3 regions of the Caballeronia sp. GACF4 genome follow, and region 1 is predicted to be linked to each of the others. Evidence: predicted binding sites of a transcription regulator. Region 1 holds the regulator's gene; each other region holds the start of a gene.

Evidence for each region. The regulator LexA, encoded in region 1, represses DNA repair genes until DNA is damaged. The targets are predictions, from matches to a motif close to ACTGTATNNNNATACAGT.
Region 2: the regulator LexA is predicted to act here: its motif matches at 1,187-1,204, upstream of imuA (translesion DNA synthesis-associated protein ImuA).
Region 3: the regulator LexA is predicted to act here: its motif matches at 1,477-1,494, upstream of NCR40_RS14105 (DUF2471 family protein).

The regions. Positions count from the first base shown of each region.
Region 1 covers NZ_JALQDW010000005.1:136,059-139,334, forward strand. The annotation lists gene NCR40_RS06765 (sulfate ABC transporter substrate-binding protein) at 1-760, opposite strand, end outside; gene lexA (transcriptional repressor LexA) at 1,030-1,707, shown strand; gene NCR40_RS06775 (hypothetical protein) at 1,875-2,201, shown strand; gene NCR40_RS06780 (DUF2939 domain-containing protein) at 2,360-2,977, shown strand; gene NCR40_RS06785 (universal stress protein) at 3,137-3,276, opposite strand, start outside.
Region 2 covers NZ_JALQDW010000039.1:7,667-10,942, forward strand. The annotation lists gene NCR40_RS29425 (SOS response-associated peptidase family protein) at 1-352, opposite strand, end outside; gene NCR40_RS29430 (hypothetical protein) at 402-758, opposite strand; gene imuA (translesion DNA synthesis-associated protein ImuA) at 1,225-1,938, shown strand; gene NCR40_RS29440 (Y-family DNA polymerase) at 1,862-3,276, shown strand, end outside.
Region 3 covers NZ_JALQDW010000015.1:25,891-29,166, forward strand. The annotation lists gene NCR40_RS14095 (glycine C-acetyltransferase) at 1-460, opposite strand, end outside; gene NCR40_RS14100 (helix-turn-helix domain-containing protein) at 619-1,221, shown strand; gene NCR40_RS14105 (DUF2471 family protein) at 1,522-1,878, shown strand; gene NCR40_RS14110 (DUF2252 domain-containing protein) at 1,913-3,276, opposite strand, start outside.

The sequences.
Region 1 (3,276 bases):
GCTCGGCCAGAATGCTCACCGAAGGAACCACGATCTGAAACTTCTCCGGACCGAATTCCTTGAGTGACAGGAACGCCTCGTTTTCCCATGCGATCAGCACGTCCCCCTGACCGCGCTGCACGAAGCTGGTGGTCGCGCCGCGTGCGCCGGAATCGAGCACGCCTGCGTTCTTGTAGAGCTTGGTCACGAACTCCTTCGCGGTCTCTTCGTTGCCGCCGGGCTTGTGTTGCGCATACGCCCACGCCGCCAGATAGTTCCAGCGCGCGCCGCCCGAGGTCTTCGGGTTCGGCGTGACGATCGACACGCCCGGCTTGGTGAGATCGTCCCAGTCCTTGATGCCCTTCGGGTTGCCCTTGCGCACTAGAAACACAATGGTCGACGTGTACGGCGATGCATTGTCCGGCAGACGCTTTTGCCAGTCCGTGCCGACGATGCCCTTGGAGGCGAGCGCGTCGATGTCGTAAGCAAGCGCAAGCGTCACGACGTCTGCCTGAAGCCCGTCTAGAACCGCGCGCGCCTGGCCGCCGGAACCGCCATGAGATTGCTTGAAGGTGACCGTTTCGCCGGTGTCCGCCTTCCACTTCTTCGCAAAGGCCTGGTTGAAGTCCTGATACAACTCGCGCGTCGGATCGTACGAGACGTTCAGAAACGACGTGTCCGCGTGCGCGGTCGCCGAGATTCCGAAACTCGCCGCCGTGATCGCCAGCGCGGCAAAGAGTTGTTTCGCGCCGCCCTTCAATCCAGCCCTGATGCTATGCATTCCCCGTTCTCCGTCTTATCGAATTGACGGAATCAGTCTAAAGGCGAGCTTATATGATTAGAAATAATTGTTTCTCACTTTTTTAGATGCAAAAGTGCTAAAGCAAGGTTTTTCGCAGTCCGAGCGACAAATAGCGACTGTTTGAGCGCGTTGCAGCCTTGTCAGTAAAGGATCTGGCGACGAACTTCAAGTAAAGCTTGAAAAGCTCGAAATACTGTATAAAAATACAGTCATCTGTCCATCCATACAGTGCGCCGAGGCTCCAGCAAGTGACCAAACCCTCAAAACTTACCGCGCGACAGCAGCAAGTGTTCGAGCTCATCCAGCGAGCCATCGACCGCACGGGCTTTCCGCCCACGCGTGCCGAAATTGCTGCCGAGCTTGGCTTCAGCTCCGCGAACTCCGCCGAGGAACATCTGCGGGCACTGGCGCGCAAGGGCGTGATCGAACTCGCGGCGGGTTCGTCGCGTGGCATCCGCCTGTTGGGAGGCTCCGCGCGCATCGACCGTTCGGACGATCTTCCGCATCAGTTCACCTTGCCGCATCAGAGCATCATGCAGTTGTCGCTTCCGCTGGTCGGGCGCGTTGCGGCGGGCAGCCCCATCCTTGCGCAGGAGCATATTTCGCAACACTACGCGTGCGACCCTGCGTTCTTTTCGGGCAAGCCCGACTATTTGCTGAAGGTGCGCGGCTTGTCCATGCGCGACGCGGGCATTCTCGACGGCGACCTGCTTGCCGTACAGAAGCGCAATGAAGCGAAAGACGGGCAGATCGTGGTCGCGCGTATTGGCGACGACGTCACGGTGAAGCGCTGGAAGCGCCGGCCAGATGGCGTGGAATTGGTCGCGGAGAATCCCGACTACGAAAACATCTTCGTGCGCTCCGGCAGCGGCGACTTCGCGCTGGAAGGAATCGCGGTCGGGCTCATCCGCTCCGGCGAGTTCTAACGTACGACTCGAGCGCGCGGCGCGTCAACACCGCCGCCCGCTTCGCCTCCTCGCCCTCGCGCGACGCGGCACGTTTCAAAAATTACAAGCATGACGGCCACCGCTCGCGGCGTGCCGCGGTGCGTCCTATCGTCTGTCGTCTGTCGTCCGCCGTCTGGAGAGTCATCATGGAACGTTTCGCCCGTTTGCTGCCCTTTCGTCAGTTTGGCCGTCTGCGTCATTTGCGCTCGCTGATCTCATGCGCCGTGGCGCGGCCTGAAGCGGCGCCCGATCTCTTCGACGAGATGCCCGCGTTGCCGTCGCGTCAACCCGCCTTCGCCCGTGTGTCGCTCAATAGCGCGGTGCATGCGGAATCGGAACAGCGCGCGCCGGTGCGGGTGTATCGCAGTGAGTCGCGGGTAATCATGGTCGGCAATATCGGCGAGGTGTCGCGCATGATCGACCGGTGTATCGACGAGGAACGCGCCGGCGTTAGCAGCGGCATTCTGGCCTGAGCGCGGTAGAGCGTTTGCCGAGTGAATTTGAGTTATGTGTAATGCAGGCAGTCCGCAATCTATCGGCTGCAAGGAATGAAGCTCGGGATATATCCGGCGTGAACATGGTCAATCGTTCTTTCATGTCACCCATGTCACGCCGGGGGTCGTTCCTTCGCATGTCCCGCACTACGCGTTATTTCGTCGCCACGCTCGTTATTCTCTTCATCGTTGCAGGGTTAAGCCTTGTCTATGCGTCGCCCTATATCGCGCTGAACCGCGTCAAGCACGCGGCCGATGCGCGCGATGCACAGACCGTCAACGAATACGTCGACTTCCCCGCGCTGCGTGAAAGCCTCAAAGAGCAAGTCGGCGCACTGCTGACGCGGCGCGTCGATATCCAGAAGAGCGGCAATCCGCTCGCGATCATCGGTGCAATGATCGGCGCGGCGCTCGTAGGGCCGCTGGTGGATTCCTACGCTACGCCCGAAGGCGTCGCCGCGATTTTGAATGGCATTCCGCCGCGCGGAGATCCAGGCGAGCATCCACCCGCTATCGTGCCACCGGTTCGAGACGGTCAGGCGGCGGCGAGTTCACCGCCTTCCGAAGCGGCATCGAGCATGGTTGCGACTCAAGAACCGCCGCGACAACCACCGCAGACCACGGCCGGATATCGCAGCTTCGATACGTTCGTGGTGACCTACCAGCACGGTGCCGGCGATGCGCGGTACTCCGCGATCTTTCATCGGTACGGGTTGATAACGTGGAGGCTGGTCGCGGTTGATTTGAACGGGTGAGTTCGTTGTTGGACAACCTTTAAAGTGCCGGTAAGCGCTTCATGGATTTCTTGCGGCGTTAAGCGTGCGCTGCCGTCATTCAAGGCTACGGCAACTGGCGCTGATAGCGCAAAACAGCACTGGCCCGACGCAGGCCAGCCTCATCGCGCAAACCTATCCTCAAACACTTACTTCGGCCCGGTCCGGCTTCGCCGCATAAGCCGCCTCATCTTCCGCTTCGGCCGACTCACCTGCCTGACAAACCGCAACCAATATGCTGCATGACACGCGATCGAGCAGCGGTGTGTTGCCCGCGCCCA
Region 2 (3,276 bases), on a different contig from region 1:
GCAACGAGGCTTCGATCTTGGCAGTCGCGATCCGCTTGCTTTCGGTAGCGGCTTTAGTGATTTTCGTTTGCAGCGTGCGTTCAGCATCTGCAAGACGCGTGCGCTGCCTGAAAAGCTCATGCTCGATCTTTGAGGTCTGCTCGACATTGAACCGATCGATGAATTCTTTGATCTGGCGTTCGTCGTCGCTTTGTGGTTCGCGAAATGCGTCCTCCATCGCCTTCGGAATCTTGGCCTTGCTGCCTTCGGCGCGCTCCCAGAACAAGCGCGCAAATTCACGAATGTCCATCTGCGCGCCGAACATCTTGACGTATTTCCGGTAGTCCGCCTGAATTTGGGCCGAGTAGCACACTGTTGTCTCCCTGGGTATTGACCTTCAGTCCGATCGTGAAAAGGGGTCGCTAGCTCGCCGTGCCGGTGGCGTCACGGCACAGCCGCATCATCTTCTGCACCACCGTGCTTGCGTGATTCAGGCCCATGTCATCCGTGAACAGTGTCTGCACGTCCGATTGGCGCACGGCAATGCCCGCCCCCTTCAGATCGCGTCGCGCAATTTTGAGGGCCAGTTGGCCGATGCGGATGCGCGCAAGCCAGTCCATCATGACGAGATTGCGCTTAAGCCAGATGCGGCAGCTCTCCACCACGTGATCGACGCGCCATTCGTGCGTCAAAGCGTAAGACGCGGCTACGGTCGCCACCAGAAAGCAGAGCAACTCTGCACGTGCGCCAGTCAGTTCGTCGATATCAGGTTTCATCATGTCGATCCTGCTTTTCCTCCGTATTTCCACCATGGTACCGATCGGCCGACCTCAGTTGCAGATGCGGACGCGCTGCGGGCTTTCAACGGCGGCCTACCGTCGTAGGCTGCAGCGCGATCCCGTGCCAATGCATGACTGGTCGCCCCCCGGAAGTAATGGCGAACACGCACGCTGCCGCCGATTCCGAGCGATTGAAATCATTAAGAGGCTTCGTTTGGAAGGCGCGCCGTTCTCCTGCGCAAAAAAGGTCGCGGCCGCTTTTTCCGCGCGAAACGCTTCATGCATGGTCGCGGCGTCGAATGCGCGACGTAGCCTGGGCACGACTTCGGCGATCCGCCGTGAAGTATCTGGGATAAGCATATTGATCAGCTTTTTTCGGTTCCAGCTAAAAGGGCGCAATTCACTGCTTCATTTTGCGCTAAGATCCTACTGTACATCCATACAGTGTTTTTGAACCTCCTTTGCCATGGCCGCTCTGCCCAAGCACATTGAAGCGATCCATCCCGCGATTTGGCGTGGGTCGCAACTTGCGCGGGCCTACGGCAAGACGATCGACACCGGCTACGCGGCCCTGTCGGCGGAATTACCCGGCGGGGGCTGGCCCATTGGCTCCTTAGTCGAGTTGCTCATCCAGCAGCCAGGAATCGGTGAAATGCGCTTGCTTAATCCCGCGCTGATTGCCGCGAGCCAACGACCGGTCGCGCTGCTGCAAGCCCCGCATGTGCCGAACAGCCTCGCCTTTGCCTACTTGGGTGTGCCGCTGAACAAGCTCACAATGCTGCGCGCGCCAAAGACTGCGGATGCGCTCTGGTGCGCCGAGCGCGTACTGAACGCACGAAGTTGTGGCGCCCTGCTCTTCTGGCAGCAGCACATTCGATCTGAGGCGTTGCGGCGATTGCATCTGGCGGCACAAGCAACCGAAACGCTCCTGATTCTGGTTCGACCGCTCGCCGCCGCCCAGGATTCGTCACCCGCGACGTTACGACTGGGGGTGCGGCCCGCCGACGGCGGCATCGTTGTCGACATCATCAAGCGACGAGGACCCACCCGAACCGAGTCACTCTCCATCCACCTTCAACCGTCTCCTATCTTGCTCAGCCCCCATGGCCGTATTCGTCGCCATCTTCCTGCCCCGGCTCTCGCTGGAGGTATTCCGTCCGAGGTGGTCGCCACCGACTGAACACGGATGTGTGGTGCTGGAACGCGACAAGGTCATTGTGCTGGACCAGGCAGCACGAGACGCGGGGGTGGGGGTGGGAATGAAACGAGGAGGTGTCACAACGCTCGCGGCCGATGCGCTGATGGTTGACCGCGACCCGATGCGTGAGCACGATGTACAGCGTGAAGTCGCCTTTGCCTTGCTTCGCTTCTCGCCGCAGGTCGCCATGCGCGAGGAAGAAACCCTCATTGTCGATGTCACCGCCAGTCTTCGGCTTTTCGGCGGCATTCGACAGGTGTGCCGGCAGATCAACGAGACGGTCAGGACGATCGGCGTCACCGCCCGCATGAGCGTAGCGCCGACCGGCCAGGGCGCGTGGCTGCTCGCCAAGCGCGGGCGCAGACGCGTACTCAAGATGAGTTCGCTCGAACGCCACCTTGGCGTGCTGCCTTTCGTGGTGGTGCCGGAGATTCGGTCGTTCAGCGACTGGTTCAATGGTCTCGGTTGCCGAGTGCTCGACGATATTCGACGCCTGCCGCGTGCAGGGCTTAAAAAGAGGTGTGGCGTGGACTTATTGGAGTCGCTTGACCGCGCCTATGGCCTGTCTCCTGAACTCTACGAGTGGCTTGAGTTGCCACCCGCTTTCAGCGCGCGCACCGAACTGCCCGATCGGGTCGAGCATGCCGAGGCCGTTCTCTTTTCCGCGCGCCGTCTGATCGTCCAACTGTGCGGCTGGCTGAGCGCGCAGCAACTCGCGCTCTCGCAGGCCACGATCACGCTGGAACACGAGCGCGGTCGCCAGGCCATTGAGCCCACGCAGCTCGACATTGCGCTTGCCGAACCCACCTGGCACGAGGAACACCTGGTCCGCCTGCTCAGAGAGCGACTTGGACGGATCGAGCTCGAAGCAGCCGTCATCGCCGTGCGGCTGACGGCATCCCGAGTCCAGCCGGCTGAGCCGCCGAGCGATTCGCTGTTTCCCGACCCGGGCGGTTCGACGGAAGATCACAACCGGCTGCTCGAATTGCTGGTGGCGCGCTTGGGGCCTGAGAATGTCCTGCGGCCTGCGCCCACCTCAGACCACCGGCCTGAACACGCCAATCAGTGGATACCGGTCCAGGACACCGCCCAAGCGTGTCCGCCCCCGGCCGAACTTCCGCGCCCCACCTGGCTACTCAACGAGCCGGTGCGGCTCATGATCAAAAACCACCGACCGTTCTACGGCTCGCCGCTCAAACTCGTTTCCGCTGGCGAGCGCATTGAAGCGGGCTGGCACGACGGCGAACTCGTGACGCGCGACTACTACGTCGCGGAAGCCACCGACAAGAGCTGTTACTGGATCTACCGCGAGAGACCGAG
Region 3 (3,276 bases), on a different contig from region 1:
TGTAGCGCAAGCGCTTTGCCTTGGAAAGACGCACGCCATCGATGATGCTCGCGTGGTTCAACTCATCGCTGATGATTGCATCATCCTCGGTCAGCAACGTCTCGAAGAGCCCGCCGTTCGCGTCAAAACAGCTTGAGTAAAGAATGGCGTCGTCGGAGTGGAGGAACTTCGCGACTTGTTGTTCCAGCGCTTTGTGTACCGTTTGTGTTCCGCAAATAAAGCGAACGGATGCCATGCCAAAGCCATCTGCTTCAAGTCCGGCTTTTGCGGCATCGACCAAGCGAGCGTCGTTCGCAAGACCGAGATAATTGTTCGCGCAAAAATTGAGGACGGTGCTCCCGTTGGCAAGGCGGATCTCCGAGGACTGCGGGCTAGCGATGACCCGCTCGCTTTTGTAAAACCCGGCGGCGCGAATCTCGTTAAGCGTAGTTTGCAAATGGGAGAGGTATCGGTCTTTCATCGGCATCTTTCTAGTATCCGGCTGTTCGAGAGTAGATGCAGACCAGCCAAGCTCGGCCACACCTTTAGCCCTGTTATAGTTCATTCATTGCATTGGACAGGTTCGGTATTTCGAACAAATTTCCAATATATCGAACACTCTAAAGGAATGCAGCGTTCATGACAAGTTCTGTCACAAGCGGCAAGGCCGGTGATTCCTCAGCCAGCGGAACTGCGCCACCACGCGTTGGCGAGCAGATTCAGCGTCTACGCAATGAAAGGAAATTGACACTCGATGACTTATCCAGGGCCGCTGGCGTTTCGAAATCGATGCTATCGGAGATCGAGCGGGACAAGGCCAATCCGACGATTGCCGTGGCGTGGCGGCTAACGAATGCATTGGGTATCAGCCTCGATCAGCTATTTGCGCAGCAGAAGGCCGGTGACGTCATACGCGTTGCAGGTCCGCATGAGATTCCTACGTTGAATGGTGATAACGGCGGCTATCAGCTTCGCGTGTGGGGACCGATTGAGTTGGCTGGAAAATTCGAATGGTACGAGCTCACGTTGCACGCGGGTGCGGCGCTCATCTCGGACGCGCATGAGCCAGGCACGCGGGAGCATTTGACCGTGTTAAATGGCGCGATCGAAATCGAAGCATCAGGTGCTGCGAAGCGACTGAAGGCGGGGGAAACCGCACGATACGCTGCCGACGACGGTCATGTCATTAGGAATGTCGGGCGAGGCGAAGCAAAGGCTTTGCTCGTGGTTATACATGGGTAATGGCCCGACTCGCGAGTCTGCGGTTTTCCGCGAGCAGGTGCTCCGCCTCTCCTCCAGCGCACAGCAACGGTGGCATGGCACTTCTTTATGCGCATAAATTTCTGGCGCGTCCTGCGAAGACGTAGCATCCGTCTGCGTCGCGCGGCCGCCTTACGTGACTCGCCGCGCACTCCCACGCAGGACTGAACCGCCCATAAGCGAAACCGCACATACACGCAAGGCGACTGGCGAGACCCTACTTTCATGGCGGCAAGTACTGTATATTTATACAGTACAAAGACCAGTCGGAAGGGGCGAATCATGGAGTCGAACGGCGAGCATCTCAGCAGGAAGCAGTTTGCACGTGCGGTACAAGATCTGGACCGCATTACGCGACAGATTGCGGGCCGATACATCGATCTGGGCGTGCCGTTGACCTGGCGTTTGCTGCACGCCATCGAAGCGGAAGCCGTGGCGGACCTGGGCTTCGCTGGCCGGCACGAGGCTGCGTTGCGCGAACTTTTTGCCCGCCCCGACGACTTCCATTTCCCCGAAACCGACGACGTGGTCGATGTCGCCTCTTCCGACGCTTTGCCGGCAGTATTCGCATTCGCCGTCGACGCCTACGAATGCGCTGCACGACAAGGCCGACCGCAACTGGCCATCGCCGCACACTGACATGGGAACGATGCACGCCGCACATCGCTAGTCATTAGGCGGCAAAGTCCGCCGCCATGTCCGCATCCGTGCGCGCCATAAGTCTGCCGCTGCGGCAGGCCAAGCGGAACGCGTCGTAATCTTTTTCGACTTGATCCGCATAGGAGCTCGCGTATCGGACGAGCACTTCCGCCATGCGATCACCAGAACCCAGATAGCCGGAAATCTCAAGCGCGCAGCCGCTTGCCTTGGCATGCGCGCGCGCGAGCGCCCAGCCGCATAGCGACGCGTATCCGCGAAAGGCCTCGCCGCTGAATGTTTCGAGGTCGGCGGATATTTTCATGTCGCGCAGTTGGCGAACATAAAGCGGGCGTCCAACCGGGCCCGACGCCCAGCCTAGAAAAGGATCGCTCGCCGCCTGCATCAGGCGTTGCCCGTGAACGATGCGATGCCCGTCGTGCGTATGTTTCGTCGCGCCGACGTAGCGCGCCACCACGGACGTCGATGCCTCTTTCAACTGCAGGAAGAGCGCCTTACCAAGATGATCGGTAAGCAACAACACGAAGCATCGCGTTCCGACACTTCCCACTCCAACCACTTTGAAAGCGATGTCCTGAAGCGCGAATTGCGACAAAAGCGCGGCGCGCTCGGATGTCAGCGTCGAAACGTAATCGCGTATGAGCGGAGTCAGGATCGTGTGCGAATCGCCTTCGAGCTTCATCCACTCGTCGTCCTCGTCGACGAGCGTGCTTGCGCCGCGAATATGAAAGATCGCGGGCGGCGCGTCGCGAATTCGCCAGGCATCGCCCGATCGATCGGCGAGCTTCGGCAGCAGCTTTTCATGCGTGCGCCGGCTCGCGCGTTCGCTACCGCGCTTGATCCGACGTTTCACGTCTTCGTTTTGCACATCGTCGTACATCCTGTCGAACGTAATTCGTTCGTACCAAAGATCCAGCACGCCCATCTCGGCATACTCGCGCATGTGCTGCTGATAGCTCTGGGCCGCTTCGAAGCAGAGTGCTTCAGAGCCCGCACGCCCGTGGCCCAGATGCCTGCCCGCGACCGCCACGCTCGCGACGAGTCGCTTGACGTCCCATTCCCATGGACCTTGTGCGGTTTCGTCGAAATCGTTCAGATCGAATACGAGCGCACGCTCGGGAGTCGCGAATCCGCCGAAGTTTGACAGGTGGCAGTCACCGCAGATTTGAACGGTCAATCCACTCGAAGGTGTACTAGCCAGATCGTGCGCCTGAACAATCGCGCTGCCACGAAAAAAAGCAAATGGCGATGCCAACATGCGGCCGTATCGCAGCGGAATCAGCGCAGGGACGCGACCCATGCTGCTTATTCGCAGCAACTCGATGGGATCGCGATCGATGTCGCCGACAGCCTCTTGCGTGCCTCGTGGTGTTCGCTGAC